DNA from 3 places in the Ruegeria sp. HKCCD7255 genome. Region 3 is predicted to be linked to each of the others. Evidence: riboswitches for the same ligand, from Rfam matches in the RefSeq annotation. Region 3 holds a riboswitch; each other region holds the start of a gene.
The links. A riboswitch is a leader RNA that binds a small molecule or an ion and turns the genes downstream of it on or off. The one in region 3 is predicted to bind cobalamin.
Positions count from the first base shown of each region.

Region 1: another riboswitch for cobalamin. It lies ahead of GOX45_RS20835 (hypothetical protein); the one in region 3 lies ahead of GOX45_RS03740 (energy-coupling factor ABC transporter permease).
Region 2: another riboswitch for cobalamin. It lies ahead of GOX45_RS17600 (DUF1636 domain-containing protein); the one in region 3 lies ahead of GOX45_RS03740 (energy-coupling factor ABC transporter permease).

Region 1 is NZ_WQAG01000017.1:50,311-56,049, forward strand. Features, by position in the region: gene GOX45_RS20820 (bifunctional 2',3'-cyclic-nucleotide 2'-phosphodiesterase/3'-nucleotidase) at 1-1,481, shown strand, start outside; RNA gene ffs (signal recognition particle sRNA small type) at 1,521-1,619, shown strand; gene GOX45_RS20830 (alpha/beta fold hydrolase) at 1,635-2,504, opposite strand; cobalamin riboswitch at 2,624-2,846, shown strand; gene GOX45_RS20835 (hypothetical protein) at 2,935-3,342, shown strand; gene GOX45_RS20840 (protein-tyrosine phosphatase family protein) at 3,344-3,832, opposite strand; gene GOX45_RS20845 (DNA polymerase III subunit gamma/tau) at 3,974-5,728, shown strand.
Region 2 is NZ_WQAG01000011.1:64,559-70,297, forward strand. Features, by position in the region: gene GOX45_RS17580 (aspartate aminotransferase family protein) at 1-1,139, shown strand, start outside; gene GOX45_RS17585 (iron ABC transporter permease) at 1,197-2,210, opposite strand; gene GOX45_RS17590 (ABC transporter substrate-binding protein) at 2,212-3,162, opposite strand; gene GOX45_RS17595 (ABC transporter ATP-binding protein) at 3,162-3,959, opposite strand; gene GOX45_RS17600 (DUF1636 domain-containing protein) at 3,956-4,312, opposite strand; cobalamin riboswitch at 4,414-4,620, opposite strand; gene GOX45_RS17605 (hypothetical protein) at 4,784-5,206, shown strand; gene GOX45_RS17610 (MoaD/ThiS family protein) at 5,223-5,432, opposite strand; gene GOX45_RS17615 (xanthine dehydrogenase family protein molybdopterin-binding subunit) at 5,461-5,739, opposite strand, start outside.
Region 3 is NZ_WQAG01000002.1:4,544-10,282, forward strand. Features, by position in the region: gene GOX45_RS03725 (hypothetical protein) at 1-393, shown strand, start outside; gene GOX45_RS03730 (hypothetical protein) at 420-701, shown strand; gene GOX45_RS03735 (hypothetical protein) at 698-1,039, shown strand; gene GOX45_RS03740 (energy-coupling factor ABC transporter permease) at 1,514-2,191, opposite strand; cobalamin riboswitch at 2,239-2,433, opposite strand; gene GOX45_RS03745 (cation transporter) at 2,524-3,159, opposite strand; gene GOX45_RS03750 (helix-turn-helix domain-containing protein) at 3,233-3,649, shown strand; gene GOX45_RS03755 (hypothetical protein) at 3,712-4,191, shown strand; gene GOX45_RS03760 (DUF6538 domain-containing protein) at 4,274-4,930, opposite strand; tRNA gene GOX45_RS03765 (tRNA-Cys) at 5,006-5,079, opposite strand; gene GOX45_RS03770 (protein-L-isoaspartate O-methyltransferase) at 5,302-5,739, shown strand, end outside.

The sequences.
Region 1 (5,739 bases), on a different contig from region 3:
TTTGCAGCAATCTGGACCGTGAGCCCACAGGCGCGGGCTGGCGACCCTACACCGTTTTAAGCCGCAACATAACGCATGATACTGGAACAGACCCCATCAAGATCGGCGTCATGTCCGTACTACCCCCACAAACCACTATGTGGGAGCGGCACAAGCTGGACGGTCAGGTGGCTTCATACGACATTTTGCGCAGCGCCGAAGAAACGGTCAGCACGCTGCGCAACCTTGGCTGCGATCTGATTATTGTTCTGGCCCATTCCGGTCTGCAAGCCGAAAGCGCGGGGCCCGGTCTGGAAAACGCGGTAATACAACTGGCAGCAATCGACGGCATCGACGTTATCATAGCCGGACATACCCACCTGACCCTTCCGGGCCCTGCGCATGACCATTTGCCTTTTGTGGATGCTCCACGAGGGAGGGTTCATGGCAAACCGGTCGTCATGGCAGGGTCTGCAGGGTCATATCTGGGTGTCATAGACATAACCTTGGACAATAAGATGTCCGGCGCCTGGACCATATGTGATTTTGAAACCGAACTGCGTTCGTTTTGTCCCCAAAATACAGATGTTCTGGAAGATCCCGAAATGGTAGCCCTGTTCGCTCGGGGGCACGCCGAAACGCGGACCCTTGCGGCTGAGCCTGTGGGGCGTCTTGAAACGTCGATACACAGCTATTTCGCCTATTGCGCGCCAGATCGGGCCCTGGCGCTTTTGGCGGCCGCGCAGGCGGCCGCGTTACGCGCCTTGTTGAATGATGATCCTACGTCGGAATTGCCTGTGCTCTCGGCGGTCGCTCCTGCCAAGTTCGGAGGACGCTCGGGCCCAGATTTCTATACTGACATCCCCGCCGGGGATATCTCGATGCGGCATGTCGCAGATATTCACCTGTTCCCAAATGAACTGCGTGCTGTGCGTGTCACCGGGGTACAGCTACGCGAATGGCTCGAAATGTCGGCAGGGATTTTCAGGCAACTGAATCCAGACTCGGCAACAGTTCTGACAGACCCCGATCGCGCGGGTCATAACTTTGATATCATTCATGGGCTGACCTATGAAATCGACCTCAGCCAACCGGCGCGTTATCGGGCAGATGGGCACCTTTCAGATCCAGAGGCCCGCCGGATCCGAAATTTGCGCTGGCAAGCTCGACCTGTTGACGATGCAGCGGAATTCGTCGTCGCTACCAACAACTATCGCGTCAATGGTGGTGGAAATTTCAACGCCGTGACCGATGCACGCACACTCCACCTTCCATCCTGCAGCATCCAAAGCGTTTTGCGGGACTATTTGGCCGAAAGCAGCCAGGTGGATCCTTTGGAACGCGCCGAAAATCCCTTTGGCTTCAGCAATCTGGGTGGTGCCAAAGCGATCCTGGAAACCGGACCAAGAGCTTTGGCCCATGTCGACGAGCTTGACCCATACGCGCCAGAGATACTGGGGACCGATGCGCAGGGTTTCCTGCGGATCGCGTTGACGCTCTGACGGGTTGCGAATCCGACGGCGCTTGCTTATATCCAAATCCGAGAGGTTGGCGCGGGCGAGCGCCTCGCCAACCTGGTCAGGTCCGGAAGGAAGCAGCCACAACGAGCCCCGCTTGGGTCGATGTCCAACCTCTCACTTACTTCCACAACCTTTCTAGACACCCTGCTGTGCGATAAGACGCGGCCAGATGGCCGAGTTGCGCCGCGCGAAAGCCCCGATGTGGCCCACTGATTGCAAACCATGGTCCTTCGGGTCGATCAGATGGCGTTGCGCGTCAGGTCCGAACAGCTCGGCCAGCCGCCAAACGGCTTGCGGTGGGACCATCTGATCGTCGGTGAAAGTCACCAGGTCGACTGTGCCTGAGGTCGAATCCCAGGTGACATCGGGCAAGGACGCACCGATTTCAGGCGCATAATTGCGCGGAGCCGTGCACCATCGGCGCCATTGCCAATAAACCGCCGCCGGCAGGTCCGGGCCAAACCCAACCGCCCTGCCGGGCAGATACCCCAACATACGCGCAAGCAGTGGTGCATGCCCGTACCAGAACAACCCAGCCAAGGCCCGGTAGGGCCAGGGATGGTCGGTAAAGGTCACAAGCCCCGAGTTCACGCATATCAGCCGGTCGATCTGCGCCACATCCGGCTGTACCGGGCCTAACATTCCACCGATGGAATGCCCTATCGCCCAATGTTGCGCCTGCGGATAGCGGCGGCGCAGTTCTGCACGCGCTGCCGGTATATCCACCAAGGCCCAATCGGCCATGGTAACAGTTGCATCCTGAATGCGCCCGGTCAGCGATTGCCCAAAGCCACTATAATCATAGGTCAGACAAGCCATACCATGCTCAAGCGCCAGCCAGAGTGCGAAATGCTGGTAGTAGTCGCGCGGAACTCCGGTTGCACTGTTCAGAGTCACCACAATTTCCGGCTCGATGACTGGTTTGTACAGCCGCGCCGACAGGTTTCCGCCCTGTGACGGAATCCAAAAATCCTCGGTTTCGATGATATGCTGGTCATCTCGCATAATGTCACCCGCCCACACTGAACCAATCAGTTCAGAATTAATATGCGCCCAGCTCGACCATCGCTGTCAAGCCGCAGCGCGCATGACCAAACGTCTGCTTGACAGCGCCCCGCCCCGAACGCTAGCGGTTGGGTGATGGTTCTCGCACCCCGGTTTGGGGTCGGGATGAAAAGGGAACGCGGTGCGGGCCAATCCGATCCGATCGGAACAGCCCAAATCCGAGACTGCCCCCGCAACTGTAGGCGGAGAGCAATGTCGAAAAACCACTGGCCGCAAGGCTGGGAAGGTCGGCAAAGCGATAACCCGCAAGTCAGGAGACCTGCCATCAAGAATTGAAACCGAAACTCGGGCGGGGTGTCCGGGCGGGCCTGCTTGTCGGAAGCCAAGTGTTCCTGATCGTCGCCCCTGCCCATTGCGCGGAGGGCGCGGTATGATCTGGAACACAAAAACTCATCAATTTTCGGCCACTCTTTGCCAGCGCACTGGCAAACCCTGCCCGGCGCTGGCGCAATTGGCGCGCGCGATAGCCCAGGCGATGTCAACGGCCAAACCTGTGACAACCGATGGGTTCGAAGTTGACGGCCACGCACAGCTGACCCATTGCGCCAAAGGGTGCACCGCACGATATCTGGCCCGACCAAAGCAGGTTCGAATTTTTTGTGACGCTGATCCCCGGACTGAAAATGAGACTCTGGAACAGTTCGCTGACTTGATGTTCTCGTGCAAAGTAACTTCGATGCCCGCTGACGCCTTGGTCAAGGCGCCATGCGCCATGTTGCAGGTCACCACCAACGCCGCGCCGGTAGCGGTGCAGGCTGCCGAGCAGGCCTCGATCTAGCTCAGCCTTGACGGCCCTTCGCCCAGTCCATCTGTCCTTGAGTTTCCACAGCGCAAGCGCGGGTTTTTCTGAGCCGCGCCAACGCCTCTGCCGGCGCTTCGCCGCTATCAATCATCAACCGCAGCACCACCATCCCAGACCGCCCGCAGCCGCCACGACAATGCACCAGAACCCGGCCGCCACCAGACAGCCGGCGCAGGCCCAGAGCTCTGACATCTTCCCACGTCGACTGTGCGTCATCCTCGGGCGTGCCGAAATCAGCAATCGGGAAATGGACCCACTTCGCAACGATATTCTCAACGTCGCGCCCCAACGCCGAGGCCCCCAGCTGGGCCAATTCTTCGGCAGTCGTCAAAGTGATCACCAGATCCGGCGCCCAAGCCGCAATCGCACGTAGATCAGCTTCGTAATTGCCATCGCGCCCCGGCAATGGGCACAATGCCAACTGCCCATCGCCCACAGTCAGACTGTAAATCTGAAATCCACTCATGTCTCGTGTCCTTCGGCGCCTCTGTGCCTCAGCGGTGTAACCAAGCCAAGCCAAATCCAAAACGAAATTCGCGCCCTCGTGGTGGACGCGACGAGCAGGTCGCTCTACGCTGCATCGGAACTCGAATCCGTCAGAGACAACATGACCGACACGCCAAGCCCTGCCTATCAGGTTCTCGCCCGCAAATATCGCCCGGAAACCTTTGCCGATCTGGTTGGGCAAGACGCCATGGTCCGCACGCTGAAGAACGCGTTCGAGGCGGACCGGATTGCGCAAGCCTTTGTCATGACCGGCATTCGGGGAACGGGGAAAACCACAACGGCCCGGATCATCGCCAAGGGTATGAATTGCATCGGTCCTGACGGCACGGGCGGAGCTACAACGGAACCCTGCGGTCAATGCGAGCACTGTCAGGCCATCATGGAAGGCCGCCATGTCGATGTGATCGAGATGGATGCCGCAAGTCGCACCGGTGTGAATGATATTCGCGAGATCATCGACAGCGTGCGCTATCGCGCCGCCAGCGCGCGGTACAAGATTTATATAATCGACGAGGTTCACATGCTCTCGACCAGCGCGTTCAACGCGCTGCTCAAGACGTTGGAAGAACCACCCGAACATGTAAAATTCATCTTTGCCACTACCGAGATCCGCAAGGTCCCGGTGACGGTCCTATCCCGTTGCCAGCGTTTTGATCTGCGCCGGATCGAACCCGAGGACATGATCGCGCTGTTGCGCCGGATCGCGGATGCCGAAGACGCCCAAATCGCCGACGACGCGCTGGCGCTGATCACGCGAGCTGCCGAAGGTTCAGCCCGCGATGCCACGTCTCTGCTCGATCAGGCGATCAGCCACGGCGCGGGGGAAACCAGCGCCGACCAGGTGCGCGCTATGTTGGGTCTGGCCGACCGGGGCCGGGTGCTGGATCTGATGGATATGATCCTGCGCGGCGACGCGGCAGGGGCGCTGACCGAGCTGGGCAGCCAATATGCCGAAGGGGCAGATCCGCTGGCAGTTCTGCGCGATCTGGCGGAAATTACCCACTGGGTCTCGGTCGTGAAAATCACCCCCGACGCTGCCGAAGACCCAACAGTATCGCCCGACGAACGCGCCCGGGGTCAGCAAATGGCCGAGGCGCTACCGATGCGGGTGCTGACCCGGATGTGGCAGATGTTGCTGAAAGCGCTTGAAGAGGTTTCGGCTGCACCCAACGCCATGATGGCGGCGGAAATGGCGGTGATCCGCCTGACCCATGTGGCCGACCTGCCCAGCCCTGAAGAGCTGGTGAAACGGTTGCAGGACATGCCTGCCCCACCACCGAATGGCGGACCGGATGGTGGCGTGCCAACCCGAGCGCCTGACGCTGCTCCGACACAAGCCATTGCGCAACCTGCCATGGCCGCGCGCGGCCCCGCCGGGGGGCCTTCCGCTGCGCTGGCCCAGGACCCCGCCACCGCCCTGGCACGCTATCCAACCTTCAACCACGTCGTCGAACTGATCCGCAGCAACCGGGACGTGAAACTGTTGGTCGAGGTCGAGAACGGCGTGCGTCTGGTGTCCTACCAGCCCGGCCGGATCGAGTTCACTCCAGCCGCACAAGCCCCGTCAGACCTGGCCGCACGGCTGGGATCTGCGCTGCAACGCTGGACCGGGAACCGCTGGGCCGTCTCGATTGTCTCGGACGGCGAAGCCCCCACGATCGGAGAAACCCGCGACGCCGCCGATCTGGCTCTGAAAGCCAAGGCAAAGGCGCACCCGCTGGTTCAGGCTGTCTTGGAACAGTTCCCAAAAGCACGGATCACCAAAATCGAAACCCCCGAGCAACGCGCAGCCCAGATCGAAACCGAAGCCCTGCCCGAGGTCGAGGACGAATGGGACCCGTTCGAGGAGGACTAAGATAAAGGCAA
Region 2 (5,739 bases), on a different contig from region 3:
AGCTGTGCTATTTCGCGCAGTCGGCCGGGTCGGTTCCGGGTTCGATCTTTGCAGAACGGCTGATCAGTAAAATGCCGGGAATGAGCCGTGTTTATTATATGAACTCGGGTTCTGAGGCGAATGAGAAAGCCTTCAAAATGGTGCGCCAGATCGCGCACAAGAAATACGGTGGCAAGAAAACCAAGATCCTGTACCGCGACCGCGACTATCATGGCTCTACCCTGGCCACGATGTCAGCAGGTGGGCAGAACGAGCGCAACGCGCAATATGGCCCCTTCGCACCCGATTTTGTCCGCGTTCCGCATTGCATGGAATACCGCAAGCATGAGCTGGACGGCGCACCCGAAGAGAACTTCGGCGAATGGGCGGCAGATCAAATCGAAGAGGTCATCCTGCGCGAAGGCCCCGACACCGTGGGTGCCCTGTGCCTCGAGCCGGTGACAGCGGGCGGAGGCGTGATCGAAGCGCCCGAAGGCTATTGGCCGCGTGTGCAAGAGATCTGCAAGAAATATGACATCTTGTTGCATATCGACGAGGTTGTTTGCGGTGTAGGTCGTACCGGCACCTGGTTCGGCTATCAGCACTATGGCATCGAGCCCGATTTTGTGACCATGGCCAAGGGTGTCGCCTCGGGCTATGCCGCGATTGCGTGTCTGGTGACCACCGAAGAGATCTTTGACATGTTCAAAGACAATGCGGACGATCCGATGAACTATTTCCGCGACATCTCGACCTTTGGCGGATGCACCGCCGGACCAACCGCTGCGATCGAGAACCTGAAGATCATCGAAGATGAAAACCTGCTGCAGAATTGCACCGTAATGGGCGAACGCCTGATGAGCAATCTTCAGGGCCTGATGGAAAAGCACGCGGTGATCGGCGATGTGCGCGGTAAAGGCCTGTTCCAAGGTGCCGAGTTGGTGGCAGATCGTTCGACCCGTGAGCCTGTGGACGAAAAGCTGGCGCAGGCGGTTGTGGCGGATTGCATGGCGCAAGGTGTGATCATCGGCGTCACTAACCGCTCGATCCCGGGCCGCAACAACACGCTGTGTTTCTCGCCTGCACTGATCGCGACAGCAGATGATATCGACCAGATCACCGACGCTGTGGATGGGGCGCTGGGGCGTGTGTTCAGCTAACGCTGCAACTGAAACCAAAGTCAGAAAGCCGGGCCCAGCGCCCGGCTTTTTTTGCGTTCAGCGCATGGTGTTCCGGCTTTTGAACAGCAACAGAAATACAAAGACCGACCCCAATGAGGTCGTGACAATGCCGACCGGCAATTCCTGTGGAGACAACATAAGGCGGCTGAGGATATCTGATACGGTCAGCAACATGGCGCCGACCAAAGCTGCTGTCGGCAGCAATTGGCGATGCAGCGGGCCCACTATGCCCCGCGCGATATGGGGCACCATAAGACCCACAAACCCGATGACACCTGCAACGGAGACGAACATTGCCGTCGCCAAAGCGGCAACAAAGAACATCTTGAACCGAACCCCTTGCACCGGCACGCCCAATGTGGCGGCGGTCAGATCTCCGGTCAGCAACGCATCCAGCCAGCGGCTGCGATAGAGGGAATAGGCCAGGATCAGACCCAGCCCCGCGCAAACCAAAGGAAACGTTTCCCACCGGGCCAGTCCCAGCCCGCCCAGCATCCAGAAAATCACTGAATGCGCCGCGCGGTTGTCGCCGGAAAAGATCAGATAGTTGGTGATTGCCGAAAACAGAAACGACACCGCCAGACCCGCCAGGATCAACTTTTCCGGAGCGCTGGTGCGTAGGCCATGGACCAGTGCCAACACAATGCCCGAGGCCACAAGCCCGCCGCAGAACGCAGCCAGAGGCAGTGTCCAGATACCCAGAATGTCGCCCGTGACAGTGATGACAAACACCGCACCGGCCGCAGCACCCGAAGACAGACCAAACAGAAATGGATCGGCCAGATCGTTACGCGTGGTCGTCTGAAGGACTACCCCCACGATGCCAAGCCCAGCTCCTATGACCGAGGCAAACAAAGCGCGGGGTAAGCGCAGGTCAAAGACAATACGGTGCGTCGGCGACATCTCTGAATCAGAAAGTCCCGCACCTTGCCGGATTGCCGCCCAAACCTCGGAAACAGGAATGGGCGTGGTGCCATAGGCCGTAGACACCATCAAAAGGGCGGCCAATAAGACCACCCCCAAAGCAAAGACAAGGCCCGTGCGGGTCATGTCAGTTCAGGCTCGGGTGCATGGCCTTCGCCATTTTCGAGATCGCATCGATATTTGCTGGTCCCGGTGTTAGCTCTTCATAACGCAGGCCGATCCAACGCGCGTTTTTCACCGCATCGACCTGCGACATGACCGGATGGTCCTGCAAAAACTTGAACGTATCCTCGGCGCCGTTACCGGTTTGATAGTCCAACAGCACAAGAAATTCAGGATTCGAAGCAGCAACCGCCTCCCACGAGGTGCGACCCCAGCTGGTGTCCAGATCATGGGTCACGTTTTCACCACCCGCAGCAGTGATCATCGCGTCAGGAATGGCGAATTTACCGGCGGTGAACGGTGCGTCTGCAGGACCGTCCAAAAGGAAAACACGGGGTTTTTCCAAGTCGGCGGTCTGCGACTCGATGGTGGCCAGTTGGTCTTTCCAGTCTGAAACCAGCGCCTCGGCCTTGTCCTCGACATGCATGACCTGCCCAAGCCGCAGCACATCGTCAAACAGCAGATCCATGCTGGCCTGCGGGCGATCGTCGTGCAGATGCACACAGCTTTCGGTCAGAATCATGGTCTTGATGCCAAAAGGCGCCAAAGTGTCAGGCGTCACCTCTCCACCCGGTCGCATGCCATAGTACCAACCGGCGAAAAACAGATCTGGCTCGGCCGCAACAAGGTTTTCGACAGTGGGGTATTTTTGCGCAAGCTCGGGGATGTCTCCGCGCTGCGCGTCAAAATCGGGGCTGGTCTTGTACCAACCGGTAATGCCAGTCAGACCCACGATCTTGTCCTGCAATCCAAGCGCAAAGGCCATATCGGTCATGTTCATGTCATGCACGACCAGCCGTTCGGGTTGCTTCTCAAAGACAAGCGGCTCACCGCAATTGTCGACGGTAACACCCTGCGCCACCGCGCTGGTGGCCATGCCGGTTGCAAGAAAAGCCGACCAGATCAGTCGTTTCATCAATTCGTCCTTTTGTTCGATATGGTAGTTTTACGGATGTCGAGCGCGGGGATCACGCGGCCTTCGTACTGAAAACTCAGGTAATCCACGCCAAACGTGTCTTGAACATGATCCGAGGTCAGAACCTGATCGACAGGGCCAAACCCGGTCATGCGGGTCGATTTCATCAGTGCCACATGAGTGGCGAATTCCGGGATCAGCACCAGGTCATGTACGATCATGACAACCGTGATGCCCAACTGCGCCACCAGAGACAACATGCGCCCCTTGGCGTCTGGGTCCAGATGGTTGGTGGGCTCATCCAGAAACAGCAGCGACGGCTTTTGCGCCAAGGCACGCGCGATATGCGCTCGCTGACGTTCTCCGCCTGACAGCATGGCCATGCGTTTCTCCGCCTGTCCTGCCAGCCCCGTCAGATCCAGAATCCGGTTGATGTCTTCGGCATGTTCTGCGGCAGAACGATCCGCCCGGATCGGGATCTGACCCAATGCAATGTAATCGCGCAGCATCAAGCGCCCGTCTGGCAGCTCTTGCTGGCCGACAACCGCAATGCTGCGCGCCCTATCCATCGCAGTCATGGATTTGAGGCTGCGCCCGCTCACATGCACATCGCCCAATGCCAAAGGCACCGCACCGCACAGCAAGTTCAACAATGTGGTCTTGCCGGCGCCGTTTGGTCCGGCAATGGCAAGGATGGCACCTTCCTCAAGCGCAAAAGTCACGTCCTGCAGCAAAACATCACCGTTCAACGCGTAGTATTCCAGGTTCTCGGCAACCAGAAAGGCGGGTTGTGTCATTGCAGCACCCCCTCTCCGATCCGGGGTAGGCGGGCGAGCGTTTTGTGTAGCAGCGCCTTGGGCCTGTCGGTGGCCTTCGTCCAGCCATCTGCGCTGATATGATATTGCCGCGCAAAGGTAAGCAGGGCGGCGATGTCATCATCGCTTTGGATACTACCAAAGAGATACTGCGCCTTGTCTGTGGCTTGAAACCCGACGGTGCATGGCCGCTCACAGCCAGCCATACAAGACACGTGCCGAATGGCGAATCCATTCGGCAAACTGCTGACCTCTGCAGCGATTTCGGCGCTTACCGCAGCTCCACCGTCACAGGTCGAGCAGATCAGAATGAAGTGATCAGGATTGGCAGTCATTTGCCGTCTCGCTTGTTGCCAAACGAGGACGGAAGGTATCAGTCGTATTGCTGCACGCTGAACGCGCCATCTTGACCTCCTTCCAGGGCACCCCGCCCCGGTGTGGTTGCATCAAAGATGGCAGGTCTCCTGACTTGCGGGTCATCGCTTGGCCGTCCTTCCCGATCCGATGGATCAGTGGCTGATTGGCTTTGCTCACCGCTTACAGTTGCGGGGGCAGTCACGGACTAGGTGGCTTCGTACACCGCACCGTGTTCCCTTTTCATCCCTTGGGCGGACCCGCAGGAACCATCACAATCTGAGTGCCTGAGATCGCAAAACGCGTCAACCGGATTCGACAGGGCACAAAAATTTGATCCACCCGATCTCACAACAACCCGCCAGAGCGTGATCGGGGTTTATTGGGCGTCAGCGCGGGTCATCCCCACCTTTGTATCAAGCCCCCAAACTGGGCCGATGAAAGGAGACGTTATGACACGTTCAATTTCCAAGTTACTTCCTGCCCTGGTTGCGCTAGTTGCCGGCTTCGGGCCGCATATGGCAACCGCGAATGACGCACACCATCCCCAAGGAGCGGTCTACAAGATCATTCAGGCAGGTAACGCTCATGTGCCTCAGCTCTCTTCGCCAGCTGTCCACAAGCACTATGCTTATGTTGCGCAAGCGGCGAAGGCCAAACCGGCGGCGCCGGTTGTAAAGGTCAAGACACTCAAGAAAAAATCAGTTGGGAAGAAGTTCCTGTTCAAACATTATGGCTATAATCCGTACCAGCCTCGCAAGTTCCGCGGCCATAGCGGACATGTGGTCAAGAAGAAACCCAAGCATCATGGCAAGGTGCATCACAAGGGATTTCGCAGTCAGCACTTTTTTGCGCCCCAGTACCGCTACCGCTGAAGCCAGAAAGGTCGGTTTAGCCCCCCCTTAGGCGCTGCATCAAGTAAACTTCAGCGCCTTCGGGCACTGGCTCGGACAGTCCCGAGGCGATGATCCGGCCATTGATCGCGATTGAGACGCCCGCATCAATAGGCGCCTGCAATTGGGGGTAGCGACGCACAAGCTCGCGCAATATTTCGCCCGTCGTCGTGGCGTCGACTTCGACAACCTGCTGGCCCCCGGTCAATGACCGGAGACCTGACCAAAGGTTGACTTCAACCATCCTGCTTCAGCGCCGCCAGAATACGCGGCGGTGACATGGGCAGCTGGCGCATCCGTACACCCGCTGCGTGCGATACCGCGTTGGCGATGGCCGCCAAGGGTGGCACGATCCCGGTTTCTCCGACACCGCGCACTCCGTAAGGGTGGCCAGGGTTCGGGACCTCGACAATCACGGTATCGATCATCGGAAGATCACTGGCGACAGGGATGCGGTAGTCCAGGAAGATCGAGTTCTGCAGGCGACCATCGTCGCCGTAGATATACTCTTCGTT
Region 3 (5,739 bases):
GGTGACGCCAAACGTCACTACCAAAAGCACACACCGCTGCACGGAAGAACTCGCCAGCACAAGGCAGACCTCGACGCAATCGCCAAGGCATCCGCTCCGATGACCAAGGCCGAGAACATGGTTTCCAAACGCCGTGACGAGGTGATCGACCGAAAGATCGGTGACATGCTCATGCGTCTCCAAGGACGCCGCACCCGGCATCGCTATGACCAGTCCGCAGTGATCGCCCTTGAGCATCTGACCGATGACCCATTCGACCCCAACACGCAACTGCCGATCTGGCGGGACATGTTGCGCCGGTCGAAAGGGACAACGCTTGGCAAAGCCGAGTTCTTTCGGGATGCCCGCGCGATCTTCCAGCAGCACTCAATGTTCAACCCAGCGGCTCAATGAGATCGCACAACCAAAGGACCAACAACATGACATCAAAGACCAACCCCACAACGGGACCGCTGACCGACGAGACCGAAAGCTGGAAGCGAACCCTCTCGATACTCGCAGGTCTCCGTCAGATCGCTCAAGAAATGCGAGACGAGGCTGAACAGATCGAGACAGCCCACCCGAACCAGATGATCAAGCCAGGATACGGCGAGCGGGCTGAGATCGTAGCCATCCTAAACAAGACCTACGCTTTCATATCCACAGACATCCGCAGGGTCGCAAGAAGTAGCGGGCTGACTATGCCGGAGGAACTGAAATGAGCAACTCAAAGTACAAGGGTCACTTGCAACTTGACCTGATGCGTCTCCGCGAGAACCTCTCCGCAGCCTACTGTGAGGTGTTGACCGCAGGCACTTCGGGTGCAGCCTTCGTCCTCCAACAACCGTCAGGAGCCGTCTACACGGACCGTCCTGGTGCCTGGACGTTTGACCTGAGTTCCGCTCGAGGCTTCCAAGCAAAATCAAACCACATTCTCGGTGCAGAGATCGTTCCGTTCGAACATGCCCGCAGGGTCATGAAAACCAAGCTCCGAACACAACTGTCGCAGATCGATGGGTTGCTCGGGATAACCAAGGACGCACCGAATGGCAGACTTTGAAGTAATCCCCCAAGAGGCCATCGATAAGCTGGTCGCCAACCCAACAGTAGCCCCCGCGTTTAACTCAGTGTTCGGCGCGGGTCGCGCTGAGGAAAGGCTCACGTAAGGCGGAACCGTGAGTTGTTCCCGGCGAATGCTGGTGGGGCGTCGGATGTTCGAGGTTTTGCTGAGAGAGTGACCTAGAGAGAACTTAGAGGGAGCTGCTTAGGCCCCTTCCTTTTTCGTCGGGCAAGGGCACTTATCTGACCAGCAACGCATCCGCAAAGAACAACTCAATGACCGCTCCGAGCCAAACCCATCAAGTTGCTGCGAAGCTGCGAAAGTCAGGTATCCGATGTTGGACCCGGTTATGAGAGATGGCTTTGGTGAAGATGTGCTGCCGTACCTGCAATCGACTTCGGCGGCTCACCAAGTGTTTGCGCAGCATCGGATTTAGGCGGCCCGCAGCTACTGGAGCCGCCCTGATTGTTAGACTCAAGCCGGGTGGTATAGCCGACGCGTAAACACACCGCTTTGCTTGCTGTCACGAAGAAGCTTCGCGCCAGCCAACACTGCCAGGTCAGCAATGGGTTCAACCAGAACCACCATCAGGTAAGCTGCGCCGAAGCTTCCAACGGCGGCCATGTTCTCGGCTCCGAAGCCTTGGCCATAAAACGCCCAGAATGCCACCCAAGCAATCACACCACCTTGGTAAGCAAGTGAAAGCTTGAATACTTCGCCGTAGCTACAATCGACGTAGGCTTTTTGCTCAGGGATGATGCGTTTTGCCAAGGCGTCGATGAGGAACAGCGGGAACAACAGCGTTGTCACGTTCACGAAGTACATGGGCATGTCGCTCGGCGCAAACAAAGCACCTTGGACAAAAAGCCCACCCGCAAGACCAATTGCTGCGGGTCCCGCACCAAGCAGCAGCAGTATCGTGGTTCCCAATATGAAGTGCACCTCAGAGATGCCAACCGCAAAATGCGGGAACACCTCGAAGAACAAAAACACCGTAGCCACAGCCAGCACACTGCGTACCCCGAATGAAATCACCGAGTGCGACTTCAAATCGTCGGCCACCAGCTTGAGGGAATAACCAGCGGCGGCGGCGGCCGTTCCGTAGGCAAACACCATTTTCGCGCCGTCTACGACGCCCGGTTCAATATGCATATTCAGTCTCCTTGCCGTCCTTCCTGACGACATTTGATGCCGAGAAACTCGGCGGTTGCTCTAGCGGCAGGTCTCCTGGCTTGCGACTCAACGCGCTCCCGAGCCTTCCCAACACAGTGTGTCAGTGGTGCAATTCCGGGTTTGCTCACCGCTTACAGTTGCAGGGGCAGCCGAGGATTCTCACCTCGTTCCCTTTTCAGTCGGAACGAACCATCCCGACCACCGCATCGCATCCTATTCACGCGCTTTCCCGACGAGTCAATCAAAACGCTGACGCCTGACAAAACAATATCCTTGCTCTGGCTCAATTTGGCGTCAGGAGTTTCATTCCGTTAGGCACTAACCTGTTGATGGAGCTTGCTATCACGCCGCTCCGCCAGAGCTTGGCGCACGATTTGTACAGATGATGACAAAAACAAACCCGCCATGATCGTCGCTACGATTAGGTCAGGCCATCCTGTGGCTGTGCCCCAAACGCCGAGAGCGGCAAACATCACTGCCACGTTCCCTATGGCATCATTGCGGGAACAAAGCCAGACGGAGCGGACATTCGCGTCTCCATCTTTGTACCTGACGAGCAGAAGAACACTGGCAAGGTTTGTAAGCAGTGCAAGGAACCCCACCATTCCCATGATTTCAGCCTCAGGAACGCCGACGTAGAACACCCGATATACGGTCGACCCGAATACCCATGAACCCATCAGAAAAAGGCTGAGGCCTTTGGCTAGGGCAGCATTTGTTCGCGCTCGGATTGAAGCGCCTATTACAGCCAGAGAAATGCCATAGGTGAGGGCATCCCCCAAGAAGTCGAGTGCGTCGGCCTGTAGTGCCTGAGACTTCGCATAATGCCCGGCGGTCATCTCGACCACAAACATCGTGGCATTGAGTGCAATGACGATCCACAATCGCCTTTTGTAATCATCTGAAACGCCGTCAAACTTCGCGTCGTGTCCGCAACATCCTGACATAAGGAAACCTCTTTGAATCTGTCTTTAGCATAGTGTAGTTTCTCTAGTGGCTAGAGGTTCAAGAGGTAATTTGATGTTTTCGATTGGTGACCTGTCCAAGCGCACAGCGGTCAAGATTCCGACCATCCGCTATTACGAAGAGATGGGCCTGCTTTCCGCACCAGAACGCACTGAAGGCAACCAACGGCGCTATGATGCGGCTGGGTTGGAACGCCTTAGCTTCATCAAGCATGCGCGTGACCTTGGCTTCTCGATTGAGGCGATTTCGGAACTGATCGAGCTTCAATGCCACCCAGATCGTTCATGCCAAGCCGCGACGGATATCGCCATCTCACAGCTTTCCGAAGTCAGGGCCAAGATCAAACGGCTAAGGTCACTTGAAAAAGAGCTGGTTCGGATTTCCAAGGGTTGTGACGGCGATGGCGTGTCGGAAGACTGCTATGTTCTGGCTTCTCTAGCGGATCACAAGCTTTGCAATCACGAGCATTAACCCGAAATCAGACTTTGGCGTTGACGTAGCGAATTGGAGCTTTGCCCGCCCCGCAGACCTTGATGAGTCATGCGGCGAAGGTCCTGAGCGAGCCCGAATTCACCGATGCTGCAACGTCGGCCAATGTCTGCTACGCAAGGCTCTGGAGGTATTTTGCAATGCTCAAAGGTGCCGTATTGTACGCAAAAGACTTGAAAAAACTGCGTGCTTTCTATCTCGCGATTGGCGGCAAACAGACCGACGGGATCGACGGTGAATTTGCGGCCATCTCGAATGCCGATACCGAACTCATAATTCTGCAGGTTCCACAGACAATTGCACCACAAATTGTCATCGAAGACCCCCCAGTGGTGCGTTCCGGCACGCCTATGAAACCAATAATCAGCACCATTTCCATTGCTGATGTGCTCGAAATACTGCCAGAGATCGGTGGCAGGCCGGTTCCAGATATGAAGCAATGGAAGTTCCGTCAGAACCTTGTTCAAGACATTGTTGATCCTGAGGGCAATGTCGTTCAGCTTTGGCAGCCGGAAAGCTCTTGAAGCGGTCATTGATGCAGAGACTTCGTATGGCAGCTCCGTCCGCATAGCTGACTTTGCGTATTACCCAAGCGGGGAGCGCTCATCAGGAAAGTGATTGAGGCTTACCGCAAGGCCGCTCAAGGCGACGTTCATCCTCCGCGAACTCATGAACCATCACCGCAGTGACGTCAGATAGGGAAATATCTCCGGCGAAGTCCTTGAATTGCTCAAGGGCGTGTTCTGCTTCGCGCTGAGTCTTGATCGTGCTGTACGGATTGGTCTCAAGGTACTCCCTAGAGGCGCTGGCGAGGTAAACTGTTCCCGGTGCAACCTTTCGCTCGGTGCCGCCAGCCTTCCACTCTTGGTAGACCTTGAGAGCTTCTATGGCCTGCTCGTTGACCACCTCTACAGCAACGTCGTTTTCTTCATTCTCCCCGTATTCGAGGTTTTTGTGGTATTTGATGAGGTCCTCAAGTTCCCCGATGTCCTCCATACGTTGAACCTCGTCGGCGTCACCGATCCAACCGAGTAGATCACTGATCACGTCGCGCGGATCAGGCTTGCAGTTGTCCAGTTGGCTATAGAGTTCGGCTGAAAGGTTGTGCTGCCTACGCTTGGCATCGGCCAAATCACTAGTGCCGGTAGACTTCTTGAGTTGCTTCCTGCCATTGAAGTGCTGGCGAAGCTCAGCAGGGATTGTGAGAAGTACGTAATACTTGCCTTTGTTTAACGCCAAGGTTGTCGCGGGGTAGTCAAACACCTGTATCCTCCAAAGTATCCTCCGTGAGATACTCCAAGTATCTAATTTATTGAGAAAAAATACAATAAGGATGTGTGGAGGCGAGTACCGGAATCGAACCGGTGTACACGGATTTGCAATCCGCTGCGTCACCACTCCGCCAACTCGCCTTTGTAAATGAAATCAATCACTTGCTGTGGTGTGGTGGGCGTTCTAGCAGCTTTCCGTGGGAACGTCCAGAGCTTTGAGGGCAAAACCATTCGGTTGCAGTGAAATCGGGGTTCATGGCTCTGGATTTTGCTTGACCAACGCTTTGGTGGTCGTGGCCCGTTGCCGCAGCGCTGTGGATATGGCAAAAGCGCGAAAACAAGGGAAACAGAAAGACCGATCCCATGACAGATTTCGCAGCCCGACGCCTGACAATGGTCGACACCCAGATTCGTCCGTCCGATGTCACGAAATTCCCCATCATCGATGCCATGCTGAGCGTCGAGCGTGAGAAATTCGTGCCCGATGCGCTGCGTGAGGCAGCTTATGTCGGAGACCTGACCGATCTGGGGCAGGGGCGATGCCTGCTGGAACCGCGAACACTGGCAAAGATGCTGGATGCATTGAATATTTCCAATGACGAAGCGGTGTTGGATGTTGGCTCGTGCTATGGGTATTCTACGGCGGTGGCCGCACGCATGGCGCAGCTTGTTGTTGGCGTCGAAGCAGATGAAGCCATGGCTTCTGAGGCGCAGACCGTGTTGATGGAAACGGGTGAAGATAACGCGATTGTCCATATCGGACCTTTGGAACAAGGTGCGGCAGAGCATGGACCGTATGAC